DNA from 2 places in the Gracilibacillus sp. JCM 18860 genome. Region 2 is predicted to be linked to the other one. Evidence: a T-box and tRNA genes for the amino acid it is inferred to sense, from the RefSeq annotation. Region 2 holds a T-box; the other holds one or more tRNA genes.
What was found. The T-box of region 2 lies ahead of ACZ5R4_RS04770 (valine--tRNA ligase). A T-box ahead of a tRNA ligase gene usually reads a tRNA of that ligase, here a tRNA-Val.
Positions count from the first base shown of each region.

Region 1: it has a tRNA-Val gene. The T-box ahead of ACZ5R4_RS04770 (valine--tRNA ligase) is inferred to sense a tRNA for this amino acid. The anticodon was not compared.

Region 1 covers NZ_AP043868.1:3,623,127-3,643,150, forward strand. The annotation lists gene ACZ5R4_RS17945 (ABC transporter ATP-binding protein) at 1-1,390, shown strand, start outside; gene ACZ5R4_RS17950 (energy-coupling factor transporter transmembrane component T family protein) at 1,374-2,183, shown strand; gene ACZ5R4_RS17955 (PHP-associated domain-containing protein) at 2,208-2,978, shown strand; gene ACZ5R4_RS17960 (nucleotidyltransferase-like protein) at 3,193-4,062, shown strand; gene ACZ5R4_RS17965 (hypothetical protein) at 4,409-4,606, shown strand; gene ACZ5R4_RS17970 (spore coat protein) at 4,700-5,179, shown strand; rRNA gene ACZ5R4_RS17975 (16S ribosomal RNA) at 5,679-7,240, shown strand; rRNA gene ACZ5R4_RS17980 (23S ribosomal RNA) at 7,669-10,582, shown strand; rRNA gene rrf (5S ribosomal RNA) at 10,734-10,850, shown strand; tRNA gene ACZ5R4_RS17990 (tRNA-Asn) at 10,864-10,938, shown strand; tRNA gene ACZ5R4_RS17995 (tRNA-Ser) at 10,941-11,032, shown strand; tRNA gene ACZ5R4_RS18000 (tRNA-Glu) at 11,044-11,118, shown strand; tRNA gene ACZ5R4_RS18005 (tRNA-Val) at 11,221-11,296, shown strand; tRNA gene ACZ5R4_RS18010 (tRNA-Met) at 11,472-11,548, shown strand; tRNA gene ACZ5R4_RS18015 (tRNA-Asp) at 11,575-11,651, shown strand; tRNA gene ACZ5R4_RS18020 (tRNA-Phe) at 11,691-11,766, shown strand; tRNA gene ACZ5R4_RS18025 (tRNA-Tyr) at 11,801-11,886, shown strand; tRNA gene ACZ5R4_RS18030 (tRNA-Trp) at 11,915-11,985, shown strand; tRNA gene ACZ5R4_RS18035 (tRNA-His) at 12,000-12,075, shown strand; tRNA gene ACZ5R4_RS18040 (tRNA-Gln) at 12,091-12,165, shown strand; tRNA gene ACZ5R4_RS18045 (tRNA-Gly) at 12,170-12,244, shown strand; tRNA gene ACZ5R4_RS18050 (tRNA-Cys) at 12,292-12,365, shown strand; tRNA gene ACZ5R4_RS18055 (tRNA-Leu) at 12,376-12,459, shown strand; gene ACZ5R4_RS18060 (hypothetical protein) at 13,084-13,548, opposite strand; gene ACZ5R4_RS18065 (sodium:solute symporter family protein) at 13,579-15,261, opposite strand; gene ACZ5R4_RS18070 (DUF4212 domain-containing protein) at 15,265-15,561, opposite strand; gene ACZ5R4_RS18075 (LytR/AlgR family response regulator transcription factor) at 15,797-16,534, opposite strand; gene ACZ5R4_RS18080 (LytS/YhcK type 5TM receptor domain-containing protein) at 16,561-18,300, opposite strand; gene ACZ5R4_RS18085 (solute symporter family protein) at 18,293-19,801, opposite strand.
Region 2 covers NZ_AP043868.1:886,067-896,237, reverse strand. The annotation lists gene ACZ5R4_RS04785 (NAD(P)/FAD-dependent oxidoreductase) at 1-430, shown strand, start outside; gene ACZ5R4_RS04780 (ABC transporter ATP-binding protein) at 644-1,282, shown strand; gene ACZ5R4_RS04775 (ABC transporter permease) at 1,279-2,058, shown strand; T-box leader at 2,164-2,393, shown strand; gene ACZ5R4_RS04770 (valine--tRNA ligase) at 2,460-5,108, shown strand; gene ACZ5R4_RS04765 (ATP-grasp domain-containing protein) at 5,215-6,102, opposite strand; gene ACZ5R4_RS04760 (bifunctional folylpolyglutamate synthase/dihydrofolate synthase) at 6,207-7,451, shown strand; gene ACZ5R4_RS04755 (hypothetical protein) at 7,584-7,982, shown strand; gene ACZ5R4_RS04750 (prepilin peptidase) at 7,983-8,735, shown strand; gene ACZ5R4_RS04745 (hypothetical protein) at 8,953-9,801, shown strand; partial or broken gene radC (RadC family protein) at 9,944-10,171, shown strand, end outside.

The DNA of each region.
Region 1 (20,024 bases), 1.6 Mb from region 2:
GATAGAGGATACCTGCTTTGCGCCATTGCATTATGGGTTTGCCGATTATAAAGAACGAGCATACAAGGCGCTCGAATTAGTAGGTTTATTAGAAAATGAGAATGACTTTATTTGGCAGTTAAGTGGTGGGCAAAAGCATTTGTTAGCATTAGCTAGTGTTTTATCACTAAACCCAGAAATAATTATTATCGATGAGCCCATTGCCCAGCTCGATCCCCAGCATGCAAAAGAGATCTATGAAATTTTAAAGTATTTAAATGAAGAATTAGGCAAAACGATTATTGTGATTGAACACCATACCGAATTTGTAGCCACCTATGCGAAGGAAGTGGTGTTAATGAATCAAGGCTCGATTCATTTTAAGAAACCAGTAAAGAACGCATTAAATGAGGTGGATTTATTACTACAGCATCATATTTATCCTCCACAAGTAACACAAGCGGCACATACACTGGATGTTCGTCAGCCGCTACCAATTACACTAGAGGAGGCCTATCCATTGTTTGATAAAGTGAACAAGGAGGAAAGCTCTCTCCCCACAAAACCGTGGGATCCTCAGCCATTAGTCACTTTTAATGAGGTGTGTTTTTCTTATAAAACGATTAAGCGGGAGAAAAAGCGTGTGTTACATGAGATTGATTTTACGATAAACGAAGGAGATTATGTCGCTTTAGTCGGAAATAATGGGGCAGGCAAATCCTCCCTGATGCGTTTAATGACAGGGCTTGTCAAACAAGAATCTGGAGAGGTGCTAGTTGCTGGGAATGATACTAAGCGTACATCACCAGAGTTCTTGGCAGAGCTCGTTACTTATATCCATCAAAACCCTGAGCAAATGTTTATTGATGATTCTGTACAGAAGGATATCGGATTTTATATGAAGGCAAGAAAAATACCTCACTATGAAGCAAGAGTACAGGAATTAATGGAGCAGTTCGAATTAGTTGAACTACGACAGAGAGATAGCAGGTTGTTAAGTGGTGGACAACAGCGAAGAGCCTCACTCGCCATTGGTGTTGGGATGAATCCAGAAATCATGCTATTGGATGAGCCGACTGCCAATCTTGATATTGCAACAAGAAAGCATATTTCGAGGTTTCTTGATCAATTAAAGCATCAATTAAAGGCCGTTGTCATTGCCACACACGATATGCAGCTTGCTTGTGAGTTTGCTAATCGAATCGTCGTCATGCATGAAGGACGGATTATTCATGATGGTGATCGGGAATCTGTTTTTGAGAATTATAGATTGTTAGAAAAGGCGGGATTATCTGCCCCACAAATTTATGAGCTCTCCCGTGGATTAGGATGGGAACAGCCAGTCTATACAGTAGATGATTTTGTACAACATTATCAAAAGAAGGATGTAAAAGATGGACTATACGCGTAAATTTACAGAAAAGCTGTCGGTAGAGCAAGCCAAAATTGAATTATTAAACATTGCTTATGGGAATGGCGACACTTTTTTTGCGAGATTGGATCCCCGTACGTTATTCCTATGGTATTGTTATTTTGGCATTGCTCCATGGTTTATTCATCAGGAATATATTTTGATAGGCATGCTTGTCTTTATGGTCATTACAACATATATAGCAAAAGTTAGTCCATTGATTATCGTGATATTATGTCTCGGGCTACTTGGGCAAGGTGGTTATTTGTTAATTATTGCTTTATTTTTTGGCGGGAACTTAACCACGATGCTACCACTCTTGATTTTAACGACAAAACTTTCTGTCATTACATTAGCAAGTGTGACCGTATTTTGCTCCATGAATCCCGATAAGCTGAGCAATGGTTTATTAAAGATTGGTGTGCCTGGCCAGGTATCATTTAGTATTGCTTATGGCTATCGAATGCTTCCATCGTTATTGGAGGAATACCACCACGTATTTCAATCCTTCCGATTACGCGGGAAAGCACCAGATAAAAAAGGCTTTCTCTTTATTCGGTCCATCGCCTATTTTGTTAAGCTCGCTGTTCTTTCTTTTTATCCATTGCTCCTATCCACAGCGAAAAGGGCGAGAACGACGGTAGAAGCCTTAGAAACGAAAGGAAGTATGTATGGCTTTAATCACCCCGAGGTAAAACGATTAAAGCTAGAAGAATTACAAATGACTCGGAAGGACTATCTTTTTTTAATCGGTTCATTTCTATACGTCGTTTGTTTATTTATATTTTTGTAAAAATCTCATACAGGAGTTGTCTAGATGATCATTGATTTTCACAGTCATGTTAAAATATCCAAAAAATCGAGCTTCATGCCAGAATATTTCCAAGAAATGATGTGTGAGGCAAAGAGTAATGGCTTGACGGCACTTGCCATGACAGAGCATTTTAATACAAGTCGCTTCTATGAAATTTATGATTATTTAAATCATCATTTTTCTTATCAGCATGGTTATTATGATATAGAAGGGTTGAAGCTTTTTCCTGGAATCGAGGTCGACGTCAAAGAAAATGGACATATTTTGCTGATCGGCGATCGAGAAGAAATTCTTTATATAAGAAGGGAGTTAAACAATCATTTAGCAGAGGATAAGTTTATTTCCTTTCAAGCCTTAATGGATCTAGCGGATTCTAAAAAAGTTCTTAAGATTGGTGCACATCCTTTTCGTGACAGTACACCACTTGCTAGAAATGTGGGATATGAGGAGTTAACGCGCTTAGATGCCCTTGATTTGAATGGGAAGGACTTGTTTGCAAAAGGAGTTGAAGCATGTAGCACTGAGCTAAAGGCACTTGCAGATCAAATTCATCTACCTATAGTAGGTGGAAGTGATACTCATCAGTTTTTACAGTATGGCTGTATCGCAAATGTTTTTGATAAAGAGTGTCATTCCGCAGCAGATTTAAAAGAAGCGATTCAGGAAGGGAATTTTCACTATTCGATTTCTGAGCAATTACCTTTAAAGGTAAAGGCAGCTACACTTGTGAAAAAATATATGAAGAAAACAATCAAAGAATCCTTAACGGTTTGAAGGCTTACCTCGTTGTAAGTCTTTTTTTATACGTTTTTGCAGGAAGTAAAGCGATGTAGCAAATACCGAGTTTGTCTAATTGGAAAAGGATGATTGAGGTAAGAAGAAGAAGGGTAAATAAAAAGCAATTTTTAAAATATTTTGAAAATGGAAAAGGGATTCGCTGTCTTTATAGCGAAATAAAATAGTACAAAAGACTGAAGGAGGAGTATGCTTGGAGGACATTTTACGACCGATTTATCAGGAAAGAGCCAGCAATGACAACACATTAGGCATTCTGATAATGGAAAGGAATGAGGAAGTTAGCCCAGAAACAGATAATTTTGATTCGATTCTGTTAGTGATTGTAGAAGATTTAGCAGAGAACTGGTTAGTAAAGCATTATGAACATGAGCAGAAATCTGCAGCCTTACATATTATCGATCGCAAGCTTTTGGAGGAATGGATCGATACGAGCTCCTATCGTCGAGCGATAGAGTGGATTATTGATGGACGAGTTATATATGATAGAAACTTATATGTAAAAAATTTAAAGGAGAGTCTAAATGCTTTTCCTGAAGACAAACGTAAGTTAAGGCTCACGATAGAATTTTCCAAACTAACAAGAAGCTATAGTGAGGCCAAAAATTTGCATGGTACTGGTGATAATTTAGATGCATATAGCCGATTGTTACGATCTTTACACTATTTAGGCAGAATCGCAATTATCGAAAGGGGCTACTATCCTGAGGTAATGGTCTGGAGTCAGGTGAAGAGAATAGATCCGGAAGTGTATAAGTTATATGAAGAATTAATTCGAAGCACAGAAGAAACGGAAAAACGAGTGGCCCTTATGTTAATTGCCATTGAATTTTCAATAAACAGTAGGCTGGATAGCTGTGCGGAGCATTTAATGGAATTGTTATCGACTAGAGAAGAGCCTTGGGGGTTTGGTGAAATAAAAACCTTGCCGGAAGTGGAACCATATACTTATAACTTAGTTAGCTTGATCGAATATTTAGTAGGGAAAGATAAGATTTCCGTTGTATTAGAGAAAACGAAAGGGAATCAAATTTATCATCGTAAATATCAAGTGAAGAAATAAAGGCTTGTAGAGGGAGTAGTTGCTTTCTCTACAAGCTTTTTTGTACGTTAGGAAAGCATTAAATTTTTGCAGGAAGTAAAGCGACGAAATGAAGTCCAAATAATAAGAAAAGCTAATGTATCCGAGTTTTTCTAATTTGGGAAAAGAACCATAGAGAAATAATGACCCATTGCTTTGAAATCTCTGTTACTCGCCCTTACTAAAAAGCGAAGGTGTACATACTGTACTATGGAAGAAATGAAAGCAATGTAGGAAGCAATAGCAAATGAAATAGGCTATCTGCAGGCATCATACTCACTTATAATCCTAGAAAAACTACCACGGGTTCATTAGAGGAGGTGATAGTGTGAGTAACGATGATTTTAAAAATGTTTCTTCTCAAATCATCGATATGTTAGTAGGCGCAACGCTTAAACGTCATAAAGTTCAACTAGATGGTAGTAGCCTATCAGAAGAAGAGAAAGTACAGCTAAAAGAGCTTGTAGAAGAATTAAAACACAATGTTCAAACACTTCAAAAAAATGCAAAAAAAGATGAAGAGTAACCATTTTTGATGAAGATGTATCAATAGATTCGCCTTCTCCAATTGTTGAACTGCGTCATATGTTAGTAGTATATCAAGGAAGGGATTGATCATATGAGAGATGTACAATATTTGAATAGTAGACCTGTTTATAATACAGGTAGAAAACCTGCTGCAAAAAAATGGAATGCACTAGACCCTAAGTCTTGTCACCCGTTTGATGATTCTGATACGCAAGATGGAAACCAAGAAATTAAATCTGTTCAACATTCCTTTGAAACCATTGTGGTAAAGGATTCTTGTGATGTAGAAGTTAAAACAACCGACACGCAAGCTGCAATTAATGTTCAGGTTGGTTTGCAAGCAGCGATTGCTTTGATTCTTAGTATCTCTATCTTGGATGGGGATAAGGCTGACAAAGTTTCTCAGGACTTATTTGAAAAAATTAAGTCTAGTCAAGTAAATAAACAACACACTTATATTGAGAATTCTCGAGGTGTAAAAGTTTCTACAAATGACACGGATATTGCGGTTAATGCTCAAGTTCTATTACAAGTATTAATTGCATTGATTGCTCGTTTAGACATTCTATAGTAGGAGAGCAGTCTATTTTCTATCATGTCTATTTCTATTATGTAGAAAAATAAGGGGATCAACCAATCATTAATTGTAGGGCATTGAATAGAGGGGTTTAGGAAGGGCAGAAGATATCTTTCTTCTGTTCTTTTTTTTGGATGTACAAGCAATTTAAAATTATTAGGGAAAAGAATGAACATATTGCCTAAAGCTGCATATGATGTGGAAGTGTCCTCTTTCTTGTATAATTTTAAATTTAATGTTGACATGGATTTTGAACCATGTTACATTTATATCTGTCGCTTAAACGGCGTCACCATTTTATTGGGAAATCACATGAAAAAACATTCAGAAAATGTATTGACAATATTATGTGATGATGATATTATGTAAAAGCTGTCGCAAAAAGACGGCGAACATTGATCATTGAAAACTGAACAAAACAACCAGTACAAAAAAGTAAGAACATGCTAGCTTTAAGCGAGCTTGATCAACACAAGCACTTCGGTGCATCTATTTTATGGAGAGTTTGATCTTGGCTCAGGACGAACGCTGGCGGCGTGCCTAATACATGCAAGTCGAGCGCGGGAAGCTGACTGAATCCTTCGGGAGGACGTGAGTGGAACGAGCGGCGGACGGGTGAGTAACACGTGGGCAACCTGCCTGTAAGACTGGGATAACTCCGGGAAACCGGGGCTAATACCGGATAGTACTTTGGTTCATAGGAACCGAAGTGGAAAGATGGCGCAAGCTACCACTTACAGATGGGCCCGCGGTGCATTAGCTAGTTGGTGAGGTAACGGCTCACCAAGGCAACGATGCATAGCCGACCTGAGAGGGTGATCGGCCACACTGGGACTGAGACACGGCCCAGACTCCTACGGGAGGCAGCAGTAGGGAATCTTCCGCAATGGACGAAAGTCTGACGGAGCAACGCCGCGTGAACGAAGAAGGTTTTCGGATCGTAAAGTTCTGTTGTTAGGGAAGAACAAGTACCGTTCGAATAGGGCGGTACCTTGACGGTACCTATCGAGGAAGCCCCGGCTAACTACGTGCCAGCAGCCGCGGTAATACGTAGGGGGCAAGCGTTGTCCGGAATTATTGGGCGTAAAGCGCGCGTAGGCGGTTTCTTAAGTCTGATGTGAAATCTTGCGGCTCAACCGCAAGCGGTCATTGGAAACTGGGGAACTTGAGTACAGAAGAGGAGAGCGGAATTCCACGTGTAGCGGTGAAATGCGTAGAGATGTGGAGGAACACCAGTGGCGAAGGCGGCTCTCTGGTCTGTAACTGACGCTGAGGTGCGAAAGCGTGGGGAGCGAACAGGATTAGATACCCTGGTAGTCCACGCCGTAAACGATGAGTGCTAGGTGTTAGGGGGTTTCCGCCCCTTAGTGCTGCAGTTAACGCATTAAGCACTCCGCCTGGGGAGTACGGCCGCAAGGCTGAAACTCAAAAGAATTGACGGGGGCCCGCACAAGCGGTGGAGCATGTGGTTTAATTCGAAGCAACGCGAAGAACCTTACCAGGTCTTGACATCTTCGGATGTCCCTAGAGATAGGGAGTTCCCTTCGGGGACCGAATGACAGGTGGTGCATGGTTGTCGTCAGCTCGTGTCGTGAGATGTTGGGTTAAGTCCCGCAACGAGCGCAACCCTTGATCTTAGTTGCCAGCATTGAGTTGGGCACTCTAAGGTGACTGCCGGTGACAAACCGGAGGAAGGTGGGGATGACGTCAAATCATCATGCCCCTTATGACCTGGGCTACACACGTGCTACAATGGATGGTACAAAGGGCAGCGAAGCCGTGAGGTGAAGCCAATCCCATAAAACCATTCTCAGTTCGGATTGTAGGCTGCAACTCGCCTACATGAAGCCGGAATCGCTAGTAATCGCGGATCAGCATGCCGCGGTGAATACGTTCCCGGGCCTTGTACACACCGCCCGTCACACCACGAGAGTTGGCAACACCCGAAGTCGGTGGGGTAACCTTTGGAGCCAGCCGCCGAAGGTGGGGCCAATGATTGGGGTGAAGTCGTAACAAGGTAGCCGTATCGGAAGGTGCGGCTGGATCACCTCCTTTCTAAGGATAAAGTGAAAGGCGGAAGCACCCGGTTAGCGACGTACAAACTGGACTGAACCGAAGGAGATAAAGGAAACACAAGGAGCTTAGCGACTTGATGTTGACTTATCGTACGGAGGTGAGGGAAGTTGTGCTAGTCGCTGGGTGCTGGAGCTAGACACAATAGGAAATGGTCTACTAGCGTAGATCATCATAGATTGTACTTGGTTGTTTGGTTCAGTTTTGAGCGATTGATGCTCAGAGGATCTTCTGTTAAAACCCGTCACGTCTTGTGACGAATACAGAAGTCACCACCTCGTGTGGAAGCTGTACCTTGAAAACTAGATAAGAAGAAATCAGGACGTGAAGGCACCAAAAGAAGCCAACACGAAACTGATGACAAGACATCAAATAAAAACCAACGACTTTTTCATCTGAAGCATGAGTATAGTTAAGTGAAAAAGGGCGCACGGTGGATGCCTTGGCACTAGGAGCCGAAGAAGGACGGGACAAACACCGATATGTCTCGGGGAGCTGTACGTAAGCATTGATCCGAGAATTTCCGAATGGGGAAACCCTCTACTCGTCATGGAGTAGAACCTCTATCTGAATCCATAGGATAGAGGAGGCAGACCCGGGGAACTGAAACATCTCATTACCCGGAGGAAGAGAAAGCAAACGCGATTTCCCGAGTAGCGGCGAGCGAAACGGAAGTAGCCCAAACCAAAAAGCTTGCTTTTTGGGGTTGTAGGACACTCTATACGGAGTTACCAAGAAATACGTTAGACGAATCGATCTGGAAAGGTCAGCCACAGCGGGTAACAGCCCTGTAGTCGAAAGCGTGTTTCCTCCAGAGTGGATCCTGAGTACGGCGGAACACGTGAAATTCCGTCGGAATCCGGGAGGACCATCTCCCAAGGCTAAATACTCCCTAGTGACCGATAGTGAACCAGTACCGTGAGGGAAAGGTGAAAAGCACCCCGGGAGGGGAGTGAAAGAGAACCTGAAACCGTGTGCCTACAAGTAGTCGAAGCCCTTTTATGGGTGACGGCGTACCTTTTGTAGAATGGACCGGCGAGTTACGATCTCCTGCAAGGTTAAGTGGAAGACACGGAGCCGCAGCGAAAGCGAGTCTGAATAGGGCGAGATAGTAGGGGGTCGTAGACCCGAAACCGTGTGATCTACCCATGTCCAGGGTGAAGGTCAGGTAACACTGACTGGAGGCCCGAACCCACGTACGTTGAAAAGTGCGGGGATGAGGTGTGGGTAGGGGTGAAATGCCAATCGAACACGGAGATAGCTGGTTCTCTCCGAAATAGCTTTAGGGCTAGCCTCAAGGGATGTATGTTGGAGGTAGAGCACTGATTGGACTAGGGGCCCTCACCGGGTTACCGAATTCAGTCAAACTCCGAATGCCAATCATATTACCTTGGGAGTCAGACTATGGGTGATAAGGTTCATAGTCGAAAGGGAAACAGCCCAGACCGTCAGCTAAGGTCCCAAAGTATACGTTAAGTGGAAAAGGATGTGGCGTTGCTTAGACAACCAGGATGTTGGCTTAGAAGCAGCCATCATTTAAAGAGTGCGTAATAGCTCACTGGTCGAGTGACGCTGCGCCGAAAATGTACCGGGGCTAAACGTATCACCGAAGCTACGGATTGTTCTACGAACAATGGTAGGAGAGCGTTCTAAGTGCAGTGAAGTCAGACCGTGAGGACTGGTGGAGCGCTTAGAAGTGAGAATGCCGGTATGAGTAGCGAAATAGAAGTGAGAATCTTCTACACCGAATGCCTAAGGTTTCCTGAGGAAGGCTCGTCCGCTCAGGGTTAGTCGGGGCCTAAGCCGAGGCCGAAAGGCGTAGGCGATGGACAACAGGTGGATATTCCTGTACCACCCAATTCCGTTTGAGTGATGGGGGGACGCAGTAGGATAAGGAAAGCGCACGACTGGACGTGTGCGTCGAAGCAGTGAGTGAGTCAGATAGGCAAATCCGTCTGGCAATCACAAGCTGTGATCGGGAGGGAAAATGAGTACCGAAGTTCCGGATTTCACACTGCCAAGAAAAGCCTCTAGCAAGGAAAAGGGTGCCCGTACCGCAAACCGACACAGGTAGGCGAGGAGAGAATCCTAAGGTGATCGGGAGAACTCTCGTTAAGGAACTCGGCAAAATGACCCCGTAACTTCGGGAGAAGGGGTGCTTACTTACGAGTAAGCCGCAGTGAAAAGGCCCAAGCGACTGTTTAGCAAAAACACAGGTCTCTGCGAAGCCGAAAGGCGAAGTATAGGGGCTGACACCTGCCCGGTGCTGGAAGGTTAAGGGGATGCGTTAGCATTAGCGAAGCGTTGAACTGAAGCCCCAGTAAACGGCGGCCGTAACTATAACGGTCCTAAGGTAGCGAAATTCCTTGTCGGGTAAGTTCCGACCCGCACGAAAGGTGCAACGACTTGGGCACTGTCTCAACGAGAGACCCGGTGAAATTATACTATGCGTGAAGATGCGCATTACCCGCGACAGGACGGAAAGACCCCGTGGAGCTTTACTGTAGCCTGATATGGAATGTTTGTACAGCTTGTACAGGATAGGTGGGAGCCTTGGAAGCGTGAGCGCTAGCTTACGTGGAGGCGCCGGTGGGATACCACCCTGGCTGTATGAACCTTCTAACCCAGAACCGTGATCCGGTTCGGAGACAGTGTCAGGTGGGCAGTTTGACTGGGGCGGTCGCCTCCTAAAGAGTAACGGAGGCGCCCAAAGGTTCCCTCAGAATGGTTGGAAATCATTCGAAGAGTGTAAAGGCAGAAGGGAGCTTGACTGCGAGACCTACAAGTCGAGCAGGGACGAAAGTCGGGCTTAGTGATCCGGCGGTACCGAATGGAAGGGCCGTCGCTCAACGGATAAAAGCTACCCCGGGGATAACAGGCTTATCTCCCCCAAGAGTCCACATCGACGGGGAGGTTTGGCACCTCGATGTCGGCTCATCGCATCCTGGGGCTGTAGTCGGTCCCAAGGGTTGGGCTGTTCGCCCATTAAAGCGGTACGCGAGCTGGGTTCAGAACGTCGTGAGACAGTTCGGTCCCTATCCGTCGTGGGCGTTGGAAGTTTGAGAGGAGCTGTCCTTAGTACGAGAGGACCGGGATGGACACACCGCTGGTGCACCAGTTGTTCCGCCAGGAGCATCGCTGGGTAGCTACGTGTGGAAGGGATAAGTGCTGAAAGCATCTAAGCATGAAGCCCCCCTCAAGATGAGACTTCCCCACACTTTAAGTGAGTAAGATCCCTCAGAGACGATGAGGTAGATAGGTTCGAGGTGGAAGCATGGTGACATGTGGAGCTGACGAATACTAATCGATCGAGGACTTATCTATACGTTCTTTGGATGAAAAACCGATGGTTTGTCTACTTCTTATCTAGTTTTGAAAGTATATTATAATTTAGCTTGATTTTTTTGAAATACATAGTATAATATTCTTTGTCACTAAAAATATTTAAATACTTATTAACTATAAGCAGTACAAGCTTGGTAGCAATAGCGGAGAGGTCACACCTGTTCCCATACCGAACACAGTAGTTAAGCTCTCCAGCGCCCATGGTAGTTGGGGCTCACGCCCCTGCAAGAGTAGGACGTTGCCAAGCAATTTATTTCCATTCCACAGTAGCTCAGTGGTAGAGCAATCGGCTGTTAACCGATCGGTCGTAGGTTCGAATCCTACCTGTGGAGCCAATGGAGAGCTGTCCGAGTGGTCGAAGGAGCACGATTGGAAATCGTGTGTGCGGTCAACGCCGTACCGAGGGTTCGAATCCCTCGCTCTCCGCCACTTTAAATATAGGCCCGTTGGTCAAGTGGTTAAGACACCGCCCTTTCACGGCGGTAACACGGGTTCGAATCCCGTACGGGTCACCATAATAACCACAGTAATCATTAGTTATTGCTACTTTATTAAGGATGGCATGCTAAGATCGCGACGTCCTGTCGCAATGCATGCACTTGCACATCCTGTGCGGCGGAGGATTAGCTCAGCTGGGAGAGCACTTGCCTTACAAGCAAGGGGTCGCAGGTTCGAGCCCTGCATCCTCCACCATTTAATTAAATATTTCATATCATCGCGGGGTGGAGCAACGAGTAAAACATCCACCGAATAAACTTCGAGTAACCTCGAAGCACCCTACATCTAAGAGTAAGCTAGTAGATGCAGAGGTCACCGTAGACTACACTATTTGTAACATTATGGATTTCAATTTAATATTTCTTATCATCGCGGGGTGGAGCAGTCTGGTAGCTCGTCGGGCTCATAACCCGAAGGTCGTAGGTTCAAATCCTGCCCCCGCAACCAAAATACTTTCAAGTATTTTCTACAATGGTCCGGTAGTTCAGTTGGTTAGAATGCCTGCCTGTCACGCAGGAGGTCGCGGGTTCGAGTCCCGTCCGGACCGCCACTAAATTTACTTATCAAAATTAAATCATTCATTGAAAATGGCTCGGTAGCTCAGTCGGTAGAGCAACGGACTGAAAATCCGTGTGTCGGCGGTTCGATTCCGTCCCGAGCCACCACCTTTTATTTTTTCTCAATTAATTTATTTTATTTGGAGGGATAGCGAAGTTGGCCAAACGCGGCGGACTGTAAATCCGCTCCCATCGGGTTCGTAGGTTCGAGTCCTACTCCCTCCACCATTTTATTAATATATGTATTATTTTTCGTAGGGGTATAGTTTAACGGTAGAACAGAGGTCTCCAAAACCTCCAGTGTGGGTTCGATTCCTACTACCCCTGTTTTTTGTATGATGGCGGTCATGGCGAAGTGGTTAACGCACCGGATTGTGGTTCCGGCATGCGTGGGTTCGATCCCCACTGGCCGCCCCATTTACTTTCAAATGTTGGGCTATAGCCAAGCGGTAAGGCAACGGTTTTTGGTACCGTCATGCGCTGGTTCGAATCCAGCTAGCCCAGCCATTTTGCGGAAGTAGTTCAGTGGTAGAACATCACCTTGCCAAGGTGGGGGTCGCGGGTTCGAATCCCGTCTTCCGCTCCATTATTAATTAACATTTTCACCTAATAACCATATAATGATTTTATCGAGGCGGCATAGCCAAGTGGTAAGGCAGAGGTCTGCAAAACCTTTATCACCGGTTCAAATCCGGTTGCCGCCTCCATTTTATTTATGCCGGTGTGGCGGAATTGGCAGACGCGCGGGACTCAAAATCCCGTGTCCTCACGGACGTGTCGGTTCGACCCCGACCACCGGTATTTGAAACATCGATATGGCGGTATTCTCTACGGAGCGTATCGCCTTTTTTGTGTTCTTTTTTTTCACTGATCGATTTTTATCACGCGATTGTAGAACCAAATTTCACTGAAACGCTATTATATGAGCAGCTTGGTCAACTTGTCCTTTAATGTCACTTTTCATCTAGAATCTGTAAAGATTCGATTCCATTCCATTGGTAAATTTGATAATCAAGGAATTCTCACATATTACTATCACATAAATACTGCCTTAACTCTGGGCCGATATTTTCATAGAGGTAACATGTCCTTCTAATTTACGAGAAATCAAATTAATTAAGAAAAATGCTAAACTTCGACAATCGTACTTAGAAAAATCAAAGTTGAAAGAGGGATTATGCTAAAGGTTAATGGGCCGATCAGTTTACTTAAGGATCTATTAGAGAAGAGAATATTGACAGTTATAAGACATGCCAGAATGTAGCAACTTAGTTATGACGGGGAATGAGATGAAAAATTAGAAAATAAACTTTTGATTTGGATAACTAGAATACAAATTGGATTATAATCATTGCTAAATAAAACAGCCTTAAAGTGAAACATTTAACTTTAAGACTGTTTTTATAGAATAGGTAGCGATAGTTATTAAGACACTCCACTAGCTATTTTACTATTAGAAACAGATTCTTCACTATCTTCTACCTTAATAAATTGACCTGATCCAATCCATGCTGCTAACGCAAAGAGTAGATAAATTGCCTGTGTTGCGTAAGCACCTTGAAGCAGAATTTGCAGTCCCATCCCTAGCCCCAAAGATGGAATGATGATTAAAAATGTTCGAAAGATCCGCTCAACCCCTTTATGAAGCGGTAAAGGCCAAATTTTTGAAAAACAGACTCCTAACGCCACACCTAGGCCAGACACGACTAATAACTGCAATAATATTATCGGTGTTGGAAACGGCCATTCCCTAATGTAGTGGCCGGAGAGATAGAAGATCTCAAGAAATAATGTTATGCCAATCACCCGTTGCACTGTTTTTATATTCATCCAAGGACTTAATAAATACACAAGTATCGCTAAACAACCAAATATGAGTGTCCAATTCATCACGCTACCCCTTTCGTTTATCTAAAGTTTTTAGCTTACATCCTCATCAATCTCTGGTGCTCTTACATCTTCAATAAGCTCTTGAATTTCTTGAGGTGGCTCTGTTGTCATTCTTGACACAATAAAGCTCACAATGAAGTTTAATAACATTCCGACAACTCCGACACCTTGAGCATTAATGCCAAAGAAACTATCAATGAGTGCCCCTTCTGTACCAAAAATGGATTCGGATAGAATAGTTCCGATCATAAACAATGTAAAGACCAAACCGGTTAGAATACCTGCGATCGCGCCTTCCTTATTCATTCGTTTATCAAAAATTCCAAGCAAGATGACTGGGAATAAACTTGCAGCCCCAAGCCCAAAGGCAAGGGCAACCACTTCACCTGCGAATCCTGGTGGGTTAATACCAACATAGGCCGCAACGAGTAAAGCAATTAATAACGTGATCCTTCCGACACGCAATCTCTGCGCCTCGCTTGCTGATTTATTAAAAATCCTATAGTAAATATCATGCGAGACGGCACTGGTCATCGTGATCAGTAATCCTGAGGCGGTTGATAAGGCGGCTGCAAGCCCACCTGCAGCAACCAGGGCGATAATAAATGGCGCTAGGTTCGCAATTTCTGGTGTCGATAATACAATGATATCTCCATCAATCATCACTTCATTATCATCACCAGCTGTATAATTGACGTTGCCATCGCCGTTTTTATCATCAAACTGAAGTAAGCCCGTTGTCTCCCATTTTTTCACCCATTCGATGTCTTGAACTTCTTCAACTGGTTTATCCGCAATCGTATCAATTAAATTATACTTTGCGAATGCCCCAACTGCAGGAGCTGTTAAGTATAATAGTCCAATAAAGATAATCGCCCAAACAGCAGACCATCTAGCAGCACGTACACTTTTAACTGTGTAAAAACGGACGATGACGTGAGGTAAACCTGCTGTACCAGCCATAAGAGCTAACGTCATCATGAATACATTTAACATCGACAAATTAGTAAATGGTGCCATATATTCCGTCATCCCAAGATCAATTTGAATTTGGCTAAGTCGCTCTACAATATCGCTTGTAATAAAGCTTAATTGCGGTACAGGATTACCTGTTAACTGAGCTGAAATCGCACAAGCCGGGATTAGGAATGCGATAATAATAACGAAATATTGAACTGCCTGAGTCCAAGTAACACCTTTCATTCCGCCAAGTAGTGCGAAGAAACCAACAACCGCCATCCCGATTAGAACACCGACAATGATGTCGACTTGTAAGTACCGACTAAAGACAATCCCTACACCACGCATCTGTCCTGATATATAGGTTAATGAAATGAAAATTGTCGCAATCGCGGCAACAGCGCGAGCACTACTTGAGTAGAAACGATCCCCAATAAAATCTGGAACCGTAAACTTCCCAAACTTACGTAAATAAGGAGCAAGCAGTAATGCTAATAAAACATAACCACCTGTCCATCCCATTAAGTAGATCGTTCCATCATAGCCTAAAAAGGCAACAAGGCCAGCCATCGAAATAAAGGATGCTGCCGACATCCAGTCAGCCGCAATCGCTGCCCCGTTTGCGACGGTCGGAACATTTTGACCTGCCACATAGAAGCTTGATGTATCCTTAACCCGTGACCACCAGCCAATCCCTGTATAAATAATGAACGTAATAACAACCAACGTAATCGTAATCGCTTCAACACTCAATCCTTATCCCTCCCTATCCTCTTTAAGTAACTTGGCATATTCTCGGTCCAGCCGGTCCATTCTGATTGCATAAGTTAAAATAAGCAAGAAAAAGACGATGATCGCACCTTGGTGTGCAATCCAAAAGGAAAAGGAGACACCGAATAACTGAATATTAGATAACGGTTTTGCGAATAGAATACCACCGCCATAAGCAACGGCTGCCCAAACAACCAATAAACTTATAATGAATCGAATATTTTTTTTCCAATACCACTTTTGTCTCTCATTGAGCTGCTTCTTTTGATTCAATTTCCTCACCCTTTCTCTTTGATAGAGTATCCGATATAGAAAACGCTTTCATTCAATCAGAAAAAAATACGGAATACTCTAACTTTTGTATTCAGTATATTAACAGAGTCCTTTATTCAATTGTAGACATGCTTAAATTGTAGAAATTCTTGTTTGAAATGTAGAATAGCTGGTTTAAAATGTTGGTATTAAAAATATTAATATTACTACAAATAGCTTTCGTTATTACCTTTTTCTCTCACCTTTATATATTTTCAAGTACTTCAAAAAACTCTTTCGCAGCGGTTCGGCTTACTGGGATTTTTGAGTGGAGTGGTTCCCGAATGACGACATTATAAGCTCCGTTAAACCAAGGAGTGATTTCCTCAATGGCATCCAAATTCACAAGATAACTACGATGAGGGCGATAAAAAGGAAATGCACTTAACTTCTCTTCTAATTCTTTCAAGCTCATTTTCGTTATAATGACTTCATTTTTTAATGTGTAAATTTTAATCATACGATCAATACGCTCCGCATAGCCAATATCACTCGGATTTAATACGACCATCTTTTCATCAGTTTGTATAATTAATTTATCCACTTTTGCTTTAGTCTTAGGGGACCGTGCATTCAGAGCATGCCTCACTCTTTGCATGGTGACACTGAATCGCTCTTGATCAAAAGGTTTTAGTAAATAATCAATGGCTTGAAGTTCAAAAGCTTGAACGGCGTAATGGTCATATGCCGTAGTAAAAACAATCAGGGGCTGATTGAGCGGATTTGCTCGTCGGATAGTTTCCGCTATTTCAATACCGTTCATACCAGGCATGTGTATATCTAAAAATAACACGTCAGGTGCATGATCTTGGTAATGCTTCATTAACTCATCTCCATTTCTCGCACTTGGACAAAGGACGACATCCTGTTCATTTTCTAAAAGATAGATTAATTCTTCCCTTGCTAAACGTTCATCTTCTGCAATTAACACATGTATACTCAAGTGACCTCACGCTCCTTTCTAATCGTTTAGTATTCCTCAATCGGAATGGTAAATGACACCGAACTACCTTGTTTTAAATTACGGAACATTAGCTGTGCCTCGTCTCCAAGTAAGCCTTTAAGTCGTTCGTTCACGTTATATAAAGCAGTACCATTTCCAGTTCGATTTGAATAAGGCTTCTTCCCGATTGTTGTGAGTAATGATTCAGGAAAGCCAACCCCATTATCGGAAACCTCCATCGTTATTCCTTCCAAGCTTTGTCCAATATGAATGTTGATAACACCTGTATATGTCACATTTTTTAACCCGTGCTCTATACAGTTTTCGACTAGTGGCTGTAAGGTTGCAGAAGGTATGAGAACATCTATAATGCTGTCATCAATTTTTCGATAGATTTTTAGACGATCAGGAAAGCGAGCCTTCACAATATCCAAATAGGCATCGACATGATTCATTTCCTCTGTTAACGGAATAAGTGATTTACTTGCGATATTTAGATTAGCTCTCATATATTGACTAAACCGAACTAGAATGCGACGAGCTTCCTCATAATCAACCCTCATTAACGAATGGATTAAGTTAAATGTGTTAAATAAAAAATGTGGATTAATTTGCGCCTGGAGATTTCTAATTTCAGTCTCTTTTAATAGTTCTTTCATTCTCTCTGCTTCAAACCCGCTCAGCTGATTAGAAATGATGGTTCCAAGTCCTTTTGCCAATTCCACTTCAACAGCTCGGATTTGTTGGGAGTGTTTAAAATACAAATTAATTAAGCCAATAACTTCTCTTGAGCGATAAAGGGGTATCATAATGGCCGTCTGAAGTGGACATGATTCATGCAAACACTGAAGTTCACTTTGATTATACGCTACCTGAATTTCTCCTGTATTTAACGCTACTTGTGACAACTGCATCTTGATTGGATCTCCAACTTGGTGATGATCCTGTCCTTCCCCAACAAAACTTAGCACCTTATGTTGATCCGCAATAGCAATTGCCGCAGCATCTAACTCTTCATACAGTAAATCAGCCATCGCTTTGGCATTACTGTCTAGTGTCGCATCCTTTAAATGTGGAAGAGTTTTCTCCGCAATGGATAGCGCCCGGTTTGTCTCGAGCGCCGCTTCACGTTCCATTTCTTTTAAAGCAGAACGAATCATCATCGTAATAATCGCAAGGGCAATTGCATTTGTAAGGACGAGCGGAATTCCAATATGATTGACAATTCTAATTCCTGCCTCTTGATCTGGGATAAACATTAAGATCATGCCCATGTACAATACAGGCGGGAACATCCCAATAAATAACGCCTTTACAGGAGCTATGACCCTTTCATCTGAAAAAAACTGACCCGTCCATCCCGTAATCAACCCGGCAAATGGATTGATCAGACTATTAGCAAACCACGCACCTCCGCCAATATAAACCATATATAAACTGACTATTAATCCAGACCCAAGACCCACATAAGGACCACCAAGAAGCCCTGCAATCATCACGATAACCATTCCAGAACTTATTAAAATTTCATGATTATCCACCGTTAGCTTCCATGATTCGATGACTAATGATTCCTGATCCATAATGACTCCTGTGTGTGCACCTAAGATGCCCATAAGACCAAAAATAAGGGCATGATAAAATACGGTGTCCCAAGCTATGTCCCGATCCAACAATGACCGGAATCCTGGAATTTGGGTTAACATAAACGCAACTAATAATAGAAGTCCAATACGTTCAAGTAATATCACCATCAACTCAATCATGTGGTGGAACCTCCTGCTTGTCAATATGCACACGTAACATAAAGGATTCATCATTGTAGCTTGGCTTTTGTTTCGCCCATAATGTTCCTATAAGTCCTCCTAAAAAGCCTAAGGGAACGGAAAAAATCGCAGGGTTACTTAATGGCAAAATACCCGCACCTTCAGTACCGAGGAAAATAAACAGGATAGCAGCAACAAAGCCTGTTAATAATGTTGAATATGCCCCTATTATATTGAAGCGCTTCCAATAAAACGTTAGAATAAGTAGTGGGAACATACTAGATGCCGCAATTGCAAACGTCATAGAGACTAAAAAAGCAACATTCACACCCTCCATCTCAATCGATAGAATAATAGAAATGAGCCCAATGGCGACAGCGCCACTACGAGCAACTAGTAATAATTCTTTCACACCTGTCTGTTCTCGTTTCCAAATGTGATGATAAAGATCATAAGAAAAAGCTGATGTCGCAGCAAAAATAAGTCCCGTCACTACTGCAATAATCGTGGCAAAAGCAACAGCCATCACAAATGCTACTAAAAAGTCACCACCCACCACTTCTGCAAGTAAAAGTGCCGCTAGATTTCCACTAGGATCAGAACTGACTAAGGAATCCCATCCTACAATCGCAATGGTTCCAACTCCTAACACAAGGGCCATTAAATAGAATAGCCCAATCCCCCAAGTGGCTGACATGGCGGACATACGAGCTTCCTTCGCATTTTTTACGGTTAAAAATCGAAGCAAAATATGAGGTAAGCCTGATGTACCTAGAATTAATGACAAGGTAAGGGATGCTTTTTCCATCGAATGATCAAATAAATGCCCAGGATAAAAGAACGACTCACCGTGAGGGCTTTGAGTTTTGGCATCATGAATCAACTGTGGAATATTCCAATTCACCCATGAGAGTAAGATCAGTACGACAAGTAATGTGCCACCCATAAGCAGCACTGTTTTAATGATCTGTACCCAAGAAGTCGCAACCATCCCGCCTGAAACGACGTATAAAGTCATTAATATACCGATGATCCAAACAGAGGCTGTATAATCAACACCTAACAATAATCGAACGAGAAGACCTGATGCGACAAGCTGTGGAATCATATATAAAATGGAAATGAGAATACTGCTAATCGCGACCATTACCCGAATCCCCCGCTTCGGAAACCGTTCATACACTACATCTGCAACTGAGTAGGTTCCAAGACGCTGAACAGGCTCTGCCACCCAAAGAAGCAACACCACATACGAAATGAGAAAACCCGTTGCATATAAAAAACCATCATATCCATAAAAGGCAATTAATCCTGTAATTCCAAGAAAAGATGCTGAACTAATGTAATCCCCTGCAATTGCTAGACCATTTTGAAAACCTGTTAAACTACCGGAGACCACATAGAATTGGTGGGTAGTCCGGCTACGCGCCGCCGCCCAATGTGTAATAACTAATGTTCCAATTAAGATAATCGCAAAGAATACAAGGTAGGTAACATTCATAATTAGACGCTCCTAATCCTTAGCTTGTTCACTTAAGGATTTGCGGTCAACTGCTTTCATGTAATACGTATAAAACAGCCCAATGCTCCACGTCAAAACAAATATGGAAAAAACATACCCCCAGGCAAGGGGCAGGTACATCGAATGCTGCTTGGACAACATGCTTGATAATAGAAGTGGGAAAAAAATATAGAAACTAATTAATAGAATGGAGATTATAAGT
Region 2 (10,171 bases):
AGTACAGGCAAATCGCATTGTCGGGGAATCAGGCTTTGAGTTAACAAAAGGAAAAGTCAATGTGGATACGATGTTAAGAGCACCGGGACATGATGATGTCTTTATTCTTGGAGATTGCGCATGGGTGATGAACAAGGATACCGGTCGTCCGTATCCACCAACTGCTCAAATTGCGATTCAAGAAGCAGATGTTTGTGCTCATAATATTAAAACAATGATTCAAGGTGGTACATTACGAGAATTCACCTTTGATGATAAGGGAACGGTTGCTTCACTTGGTGGATCAGAAGCGATGGGTACAGTATTCGATGGTCATAAACTTTATGGATTACAAGCGAAAGTAATGAAGCATGTGATAGATGACCGCTATTTATTTTTACTTGGAGGTCCTGGATTAGTATTGAAAAAAGGAAAGTTCCGACCATTTTAGTAAGGAGGTAGAAGTGATGAAAAACACTTTATTCTATACATTGCTAACTATTATTGCAACGATTTTTTATGTTCTTGTTTCCAGAAAATTAGAGGATAAAAGAGATTTTCGTTAGTATAAATTTGCGGGAGTAGGTGTTGCACGTAGACATCTACTCCCTTACATTTTTTTGCACCATTGCAGCATACTAAATGTTTAAAGGAGGTGTGTCCATTGTTTATGCTTAATAACGTAGTATTCCGAGATATTTTACATATTGATAAGCTAGAAATTCCTGATCGTAAAGTAATCTGTCTATTTGGGGAGAGTGGTAGTGGAAAGTCTACTTTATTAAAAATGTTAAATGGATTATTGACCCATGATCATGGGGAGATCTTGTTTCAGAACCAATCGATACTAGAATATAACCCAATAGAGCTTAGAAGAAAAGTGGTGATGTTGGGACAAGATCCTATTATGTTTGAGGGGACGGTTCGAGATAATTTATTGATTGGACTGGATTTTTCTGAGCGTGAAAGGGTAGAGGATGCGAAGCTGCTCAATTTGTTAAAAGAGCTGGAATTAAGTAAATCATTGGATGATGAAGCAGATAAATTATCAGGTGGTGAGAAGCAAAGAGTTGCGTTTGCGAGAATCTTATTAATGGATGCTGTCATCTACCTTTTGGATGAGCCAACCTCAGCACTCGATGAAGGGACCGAACACAAAGTAATGGATTTTATGATACATCGTGTACAACAAGATCAATTAACCGCTATATTCGTTACCCATTCAAAAGAGGTAGCAGAACAATATGCAGATCAAATCATCTACATGGAGGATATAAATAAGAAGGAGGTGATTTCATCATGAATAAGATGATGGATATCAATCTTTGGCAATTGATTTCTGCTTATATTTTCATGGTTCTATTACTTGTTATTGTTCGTTGGCGTAGGATTCCTCGAGAAAAGGAAATTGTTATTGCGACATTTAGAATGACAATCCAGCTCGTGCTTGTGGGCTATGTTCTCGTTTTTATATTCGAAAATGAGAACTGGATCTATTCTATTCTGGTTCTAATGTTAATGGAGATTTTTGCAGTTTATAATATTTATAAGCGTACTAAAATGCCTCTTACAAAAAATCTGAAGAAGATTATTGCGATTGCTATGATTGTTGGTACACTCTTCTCGTTTTTATATTTTGATTTTATTGTTGTACAATTTTCACCATGGTATGATCCCCGTTATTTCATTCCAATTGCTGGAATGTTAATAGGTAATTCAATGACGGGTATTACATTAGGCGTAAGTGCTCTTTTAGAAGGCTTTCGTTCACGAAAAAAAGAAATTGAGGCAGCTTTAATGCTTGGAGCAACACCAAGTAAAGCTTCCAAAAGAATGGTGAACAATGCCTTTGATTCAGCAATCTTGCCGACAATAAACAATATGGTTGGGATGGGTATTGTTTTTTTACCTGGAATGATGACAGGGGTCATTTTATCTGGGGCAAGCCCGTTAGATGCGATCAAATACCAGATTGCGATAATGCTCGGTATTACAGGTAGCGTTTCTTTGTCAGTAATTATCTTCCTATATTTCGGATTTAAAACCTTTTTTAACAAAAGGGCACAGCTTGAATTATAAAATATTTTTACTCCCTCACCTATGTACTGTGATAATTATCCTTGACGAAATGACGCTTTTTTGGATAAAATAACATATAATATATGACACCATTATTTGATGGAGTTAAATGTGATGATGAGGAAGAGTATTTCATGCTTATCGTACAAGAGAGGAAAGTCCATTGGCTGAAAGATTTTCTCGATAAAAGGTGAAAGAAGGTAGCCTCTGATGCAGCTCTACTGAACGAGTAGTAGGTAAAGCCGGGTGAACCGTTATCTCTTTAAGAAGTTGTATAGGCTTATTGCTTATAAACAAAGGTGGTACCGCGGAAATCAAACCTTTTCGTCCTTTTTACTAGGATGAAAAGGTTTTTTTGATTCCTATATCATAGAAACTGGAAATAACAAGGAGGAAATTATATGGCTGATCAACAGGAAGTGAATTTACCACCAAAGTATGATCCCACTACAGTAGAAAAAGGTCGTTATCAATATTGGGTGGATGGTAAATTCTTTGAGGCTGAAAGAAATCCAAAGAAAGACCCATTTACGATTGTCATCCCACCACCAAACGTTACAGGAAAACTACACATTGGTCATGCTTGGGATACCACATTACAGGATATTATTACAAGGATAAAGCGTATGCAAGGATATGATGTTCTATATTTACCTGGAATGGACCATGCTGGAATTGCTACACAAGCAAAGGTAGAGGAGAAGCTTCGTGAAGAAGGAGTTAGTCGCTATGATCTAGGGCGTGAGAAGTTCTTAGAAAAGGCATGGGATTGGAAGGAAGAATATGCAAGCTTTATCCGAGAGCAGTGGTCGAAACTGGGATTAGGACTTGATTATTCCCGTGAACGATTTACTCTTGATCAAGGCTTATCAGATGCAGTAAAAGAAGTGTTTGTTAAGTTGTATGAGAAGGATTTAATTTATCGTGGAGAGTATATCATTAACTGGGACCCACAGACAAAGACCGCTCTTTCAGATATTGAAGTTATCTATAAAGATGTCCAAGGCTATTTCTATCATATGAGATATCCACTAGCTGATGGTTCAGGACATATTGAAATTGCCACAACTCGTCCTGAGACAATGCTTGGAGATACAGCTGTAGCCGTTCATCCAGAAGATGAGCGATACAAGCATTTAATTGGTAAAAAAGTTAAGCTTCCGATCGTTGGACGCGAAATAGAAATCGTTGCAGATGATTATGTGGATAGGGAATTTGGTTCCGGTGCTGTAAAAATCACGCCCGCCCATGATCCGAATGATTTTGAGATCGGAAATCGTCATAATCTTGCACGTATTTTGGTTATGAATGAAGATGGGACGATGAACGAAAATGCTGGTAAATATCAAGGAATGGATCGCTTTGAATGCCGGAAGCAGATTGTTAATGACCTTCAGGAGCAGGGGGTATTATTTGAAATAGAAGAACATATGCATTCAGTTGGGCATTCTGAACGAAGTGGTGCCGTTGTGGAACCTTACCTTTCAACACAATGGTTTGTGAATATGCAGCCATTAGCAGATGCAGCACTAGAATTACAAAAGAACAGTGATGAAAAAGTCCACTTTGTCCCAGCTCGTTTTGAAAAAACCTATTTAAGATGGATGGAAAATATTCGTGATTGGTGTATTTCTCGACAATTATGGTGGGGCCACCGGATTCCTGCTTGGTATCATAAGGAGACTGGAGAGGTCTACGTAGGGAAAAAAGCACCTGAAGATATCGAGAATTGGGAACAAGACACAGATGTGTTAGATACTTGGTTCTCATCTGCATTATGGCCTTTCTCTACATTAAATTGGCCAGATACAGAGGATGAGGATTTCAAGCATTTCTTTCCAACTAATGCTCTAGTAACAGGGTATGATATCATATTTTTCTGGGTAGCTCGTATGATTTTTCAATCGAAGGAATTTACCAATGAACGTCCTTTTAAGGATGTACTCATTCACGGTCTTGTAAGGGATGCGGAAGGAAGAAAAATGAGTAAGTCATTAGGAAATGGAGTCGATCCAATGGAAGTGATCGAGAAGTATGGTGCTGATTCACTTCGATATTTCCTTTCCACTGGCTCAAGTCCTGGGCAGGATTTGCGCTTCCAATGGGAAAAGGTAGAATCTACTTGGAACTTTGTCAATAAAATTTGGAACGCATCACGGTTTGCTTTAATGAATATGAATGGATTAAAATTTGAGGAAATTGACTTAACAGGGAAAAAGTCTGTTGCGGATCAATGGATTCTCACACGCCTAAATGAAACGATAGAGCAAGTTACTCGTCATGTTGACAAATATGACTTTGGAGAAGCAGGTCGTTACTTATATAATTTCATTTGGGATGACTTCTGTGATTGGTATATTGAAATGGCTAAACTACCATTATACGGGGATGATGAAGCGGCAAAATTAACGACGCGATCTATTTTGGCCCATGTTTTAGACCAAACCATGAGAATGCTTCATCCATTTATGCCATTTGTCACAGAAGAAATTTGGCAACAATTACCTCACGAAGGAGAGTCTATTGTTCGTGCATCATGGCCAGTAGCTCAACAGGAGCTTTCTAACCATGAGGCATCTGACATCATGCAACAGCTTGTAGCGATAATTCGATCTGTACGTAATATTCGTGCAGAGGTTGATACACCTTTATCCAAAGAGATTCCGATTTATATTCAAGCAAATGATCCAGAAGGAAAAGCAAATATGGAAGAGAATCGTGTGTATCTTGATCGTTTCTGTAACCCTAGTGAGCTTGTGATTGACACTACGGTGGAAGTGCCTGAAAAAGGAATGTCTGCTGTCGTAACAGGTGCGGAGATTTTCTTACCATTAGAAGGGCTGATCGATATTGATAAGGAATTAGCTCGCTTGCAAGCAGAGTTGGAAAAGCTTGATAAGGAAGTAGAGCGTGTCGATAAGAAGCTTTCCAACGAAGGATTTGTCAAAAAGGCACCAGAACAAGTTGTAGAAGCAGAAAAGGCAAAGCAACAAGATTATATGGAGAAAAGAGAAAAAGTCAAATCACGAATGAATGAATTAAAAGGCTAAGGTATTAGAGAAGCATGGAGTTTGGAACTCCATGCTTTTTGTCTCTAACAATGAAATTCGTCACATTAAAAGTAGTCTTCTTTGATTTAAAGCAAGTTTTCTGACTTTATAGTGCTGGTAAAATAACCTTTTGTAAAATTTTTTCTGCGACATTGATACCTGTATAGGTTAAAATATTAGCAACATGTGCATTCGTATTGACCTCACAGACAATTGGACGGTCCCCTTTACCAAATAATAAATCAACACCCGCAAAATCGGCCCCAACAGCGTGAACGGCATTGATGGCTAACTGGATTTCTTCTTCTGATGGGCTATATGCCTCGATTCGGCTTCCCTGGTATACATTTGCACGGAAATCCTCCTGAGAGGTTCGCTTTAATGCAGCAACAAACCTTCCGCCAACGATAAATACTCGGATATCCTTCCCGTAACTTGATTTGATATATTCCTGCATTACAAAAGGCTTGTCATATATTTTTTTTACAATATCCATATACTCTTTTTCATGGTGAACAAGATAGACTTGCTCACCAAAAGAACCAAACCCTTCTTTTACAACAAAGGGATAGTTCAGCGATGAAGCAATTTGTAAATAATGCTCGAAGTGGAGTAGCTTTGCACCAGTGAATACTTTTGGGGCGATTAACGTTTTTGGTATCGTAACATGATGTTCTGCGAGCTTTTGGTACATAATAACTTTGTTATCACATCTTTCGATACAGTTGGCGTTATTATATACAGGTATTCCAGCATACTCTAATTGACGTGCTAGCGCAATATCTTTATCATGGAAAATAACAAAGCTTGGCTTTGATAAACCATTCAATGCGTGAATGTCATGCCCATTTGCATCGACAGAATTAACCACTGCATCATTTGCTACTAGTTCAATTGATATATCGTATTGGGCTGCAGCTTGTTGAATGGCCTTTGGAAATTGTAAAAAAGCATGACTCGCCATGTGCCCATTATAAATGACCCATCCTTCCATCTTTCATCACTCCCCGCTATATCTTCTAATAGTTATAATACAAGGTATACTAAAAAAATGAAACAAGGAAAGTGTGAAATACAATGTTATTATCTTTTCATGAAGTGAACGAATACTTAGAATCTCGTAGGACACTTGGTATTAAACCAGGGCTGGAAAGACTGGATTATTTATTAGCAAAAACCGATCATCCTGAGAGAAAAATAAAGACTATACATCTAGCAGGTACAAATGGAAAAGGTTCTACCTTAACCTTTATTCAAGAAGTATTAATAGCGAATGGTTATCGTGTGGGCTCATTCGTATCACCAGGTTTTCCAACCGTAAGAGATCATATATTGTGGAACCACAAGCCAATAAGTGAGAAAGTTTTTCTTGAGCTTCTTAATCAATTAGTCCCTACGATAGAAGAAATGGATCAAAAAGATATGGCTCCAACAGAATACGAGATTTTAATGGTAATCTGCTTATTGTTTTTCATTAATAGGGTGGACATCGCCCTAATAGAGACAGGTATGGGTGGGAAAGAGGATATTACAAATCGGGTTATTCCCATCCTTACAATCATTACTTCGATCTCTTTTGATCATACCGCTTTTTTGGGGAATACTCTAGCTTCCATTGCTTCTCACAAGGCTGGCATCATTAAGAAGAATACACCAGTTATCTTAGGCAGATTACCAGAAGAGGCACATCAGGTTGTGATAGATAAAGCAAAACAAGAGAGAGCGCCAATGTATATTCTTGGGGCAGATTTTAATATCCATGATAGTCACTCAGATTGGGAACATCAGTCTTTTTTGTTTCAATATAAACAAATAAAATGGTTGATAGAAATCACTATGCAGGGCATTCATCAGATGGAGAATGCAGCAAATGCCATGATGGCAATAGAGTGTTTAAAAGAGCAAGGCTGGACTATCAATGAAGAGTCCGTTCGAAACGGGATGAAGCATGCAAGGATTTCAAATCGAATGGAAGTTGTTGCGAAAAACCCAATAACTATTGTAGATGGAGCACATAATATGGCTAGTATAAAGGCATTAAGAAGAACAATAGAAGTGCTTTATCCCAATAAAAAGGTTTATCTCTTATTTAGTGCTTTCAGGGATAAGGAGGTAAATGAAATGCTTAAATATTTAGACGAAATGGCGACAAGGCTTGTTGTTACTTCCTTTGAGCATTCACGTGCCTTAAAAAGCAAGGATCTATACGCGGAATGGGATTACATACCTAATGCAAAGAAAGCGTATGAAGTGGTCAAAAACACTATACAAAAAGGGGACCTGCTATTGATAACAGGCTCATTGCATTTTGTGGAACAGATGAAACGAATTATTAAACAATAATGTTCCCTTTTCGGCAACGTTTGACAAGTAATGATTATTTAGTAAAATAAGATTATAAAACCGGACTTTTTATCATATTTTATTAGGTATTTAATACTAACGGCAACTCGGAAAAGGGAGCGATTTTAGCTAATGAAATTATTACCAAGGCAACTCAGATTTGGGCTGATGGAATGGTTAGCCATTCTAACAATCATCAGTATGCTTACCTTCCTTTCCTTTCCTATTCTGAGTAATGTAATGCATCAAGAGCAAGAAAAGGATGCTAATGTAAAATTAATGGAAAATGCAGCAAGGCTTGCTTATATTTATGCAAAAGCTGACCCAGAAGAGTCAAAAGAGGCTGTTTGGGTGTTTGACGGTGAAAAGAATGCTACCGAGGTAACCCCAAAGGAATTAATCCATTATCACTATTTGTCTTTAGACAAAGTCCCTCCAGGAAGTCTAATCTTCGATAATGGGAGATTCTATTATGATCCGAACGGAACACCTGGTGTAGAAACGATAATTGAAGAAGGGGGGTCTTCCTAGTTGGAGCACAATGTCGTATTTTTCTTTTTTATCACTGGTTTAGTATTTGGTTCTTTTTATAATGTTGTTGGCTTGCGAGTCCCTCATGGAAAAATGTTTTCCTCTTCAAGATCTGCATGCCCTTCCTGTCATCATATTCTTTCCTGGAAGGAACTCGTGCCTCTGTTATCTTTTTTCTATCAAAAGGGAAAATGTAAGCATTGTGGCAAAGCTATTTCTCCTTTATATCCCATCATAGAATTATTTACCGCTGTAGGATTTGCCTTCTGTTGTCTTTTTATTAACTCTCCATTAGAAATAGGTATAGGTCTTTTGCTTGTTAGTATGCTAGCAATTGTTTTCGTTTCTGATCATACCTATATGATTATTCCAAACCAAGTTCTTCTCTTTTTTCTCCCACTATTTATCATTTACCGAATCATTGTTCCAACTAATCCATGGTGGCTCTCTGTATTAGGAGGAATTGCTGGATTTGGATTGATTGCTATCATTATTCTGCTTAGTAAAGGTGGAATGGGGGCAGGAGATATGAAATTATTTTCCGTAATAGGATACTTAGTTGGTTTCCCTCACGTGTTTTTAACACTTTTTGTGGCCACCATATATGGGCTTGTCTTTTTTTTACTTCAGAAGTTGCTACACAAAGGGGAATCACCCCTAATCCCATTTGGTCCTTCGATTATTCTAGCAGGAGGGACAGTCTTTTTTTATGGAAGTACTTTATTGGATTGGTATTTCTCTCTATACTATTAAAAATCTACTTCCATATTATGAACTGTTTCAGCATCTGCTGACATCGTAATTTGTTGGTTGGACGCGATAGCATGGATTGGATCGAAGGAAGGGCGAAGAAATTCTGTCATTCTGTCTTTTTTTCGGGAAAGTTTTATTTTTCTTCTGACAAAACTCGTCTTACATCTTACTAATATTATGGTAGGGTGATAGAAAAGCACGGAAACGAGGGATTTGAATGAGAGAAAATAAAGGCATATCTATTCAAATAAACCAGCCTAAGAAAAAAATAGAACGTAAGCTGGAGGCGGAGAGTAAGCTCTTAGACGAAGACAAGCCATACTATAATGAACATGTAAGTAGTCCTCCACATTATTCAAGCATGAAGAAAAGACAAAACGGATTCTGGAAAAAATATCGTTCATTTATATATTCTTCGTTAACAGCTGTTCTAATTGGTACATTTCTTGGCTTTATCATGCTCAAAATATTTGTAGATATTGATCCAGAAGAAATGGCTTCTGATCAAACAGAGCAAGCCGTAAGTACGACAAAGGAGCAAACGAAAAATGCCACTGAAGCCAATACGACTACTAGTACATTCGAAGGTGTTCCAATTACTGGCTATGTTGTTCAAGCAGGAGTATTCAGCTCTGAAACTACGGCAAAGGAATTATTGGATCAATTGAACAACGCTAGCATCCCCTCCATGATTTGGCAGAGAGATGATAACTACCATGTATTTGTCGGGGTTCATGCAACAACAGATGGTTCTAAGCAATTTGCTGAAGAGGATCATTTAGAGAATTGGGAAGTTTATGCTGGTAAGGAGTGGACAACAGAGCCTGTTCAATTATCAGTGGATACAGCTGAAGCGGAATGGATGAAAGAATTTGACACCATTTTAAAAGAGTTAATAACTAATCCTACTAATGTAACACAATTAGAGCAATGGTTAGCGAAAAGCCCAGAGGAATTATCCCAAGCATTAGCTCCATTAATTGATAAAGTAAAGGCATACACAGCGAAGGCGGAAATGGTTGATTTATTAAAAATTTGGTATCAGTATGTGAACCTATCCAAATAATATGAAATGTAAGGGGAAATAATCATTTGTTGTTGGTATTCCTTTTTAGAAAAGTAGATTTGAGCAGTTTGTATTAGCCTCCATAGATCGGTAAAATACAAAGACAAACAGCAATTATTGGCTGTTTGAGAGGGGGGCTATGATGGAAAGTGGAATTGTTAAAATGAAAGAAGTGCCAAAGCAAGATCGTCCAAGAGAACGGTTAATCGAATATGGCCCAGGAAACTTGTCTAATCAAGAACTAATGGCGATCTTATTTGGTACTGGCACTAGAAAGGAGAATGTCTATCAGTTAGCAGAACGAGTACTTAAACATTTTGAGGGGATTGGAATGCTAAGAGAAGTCACCATAGAGGAATTAATAAAGGTA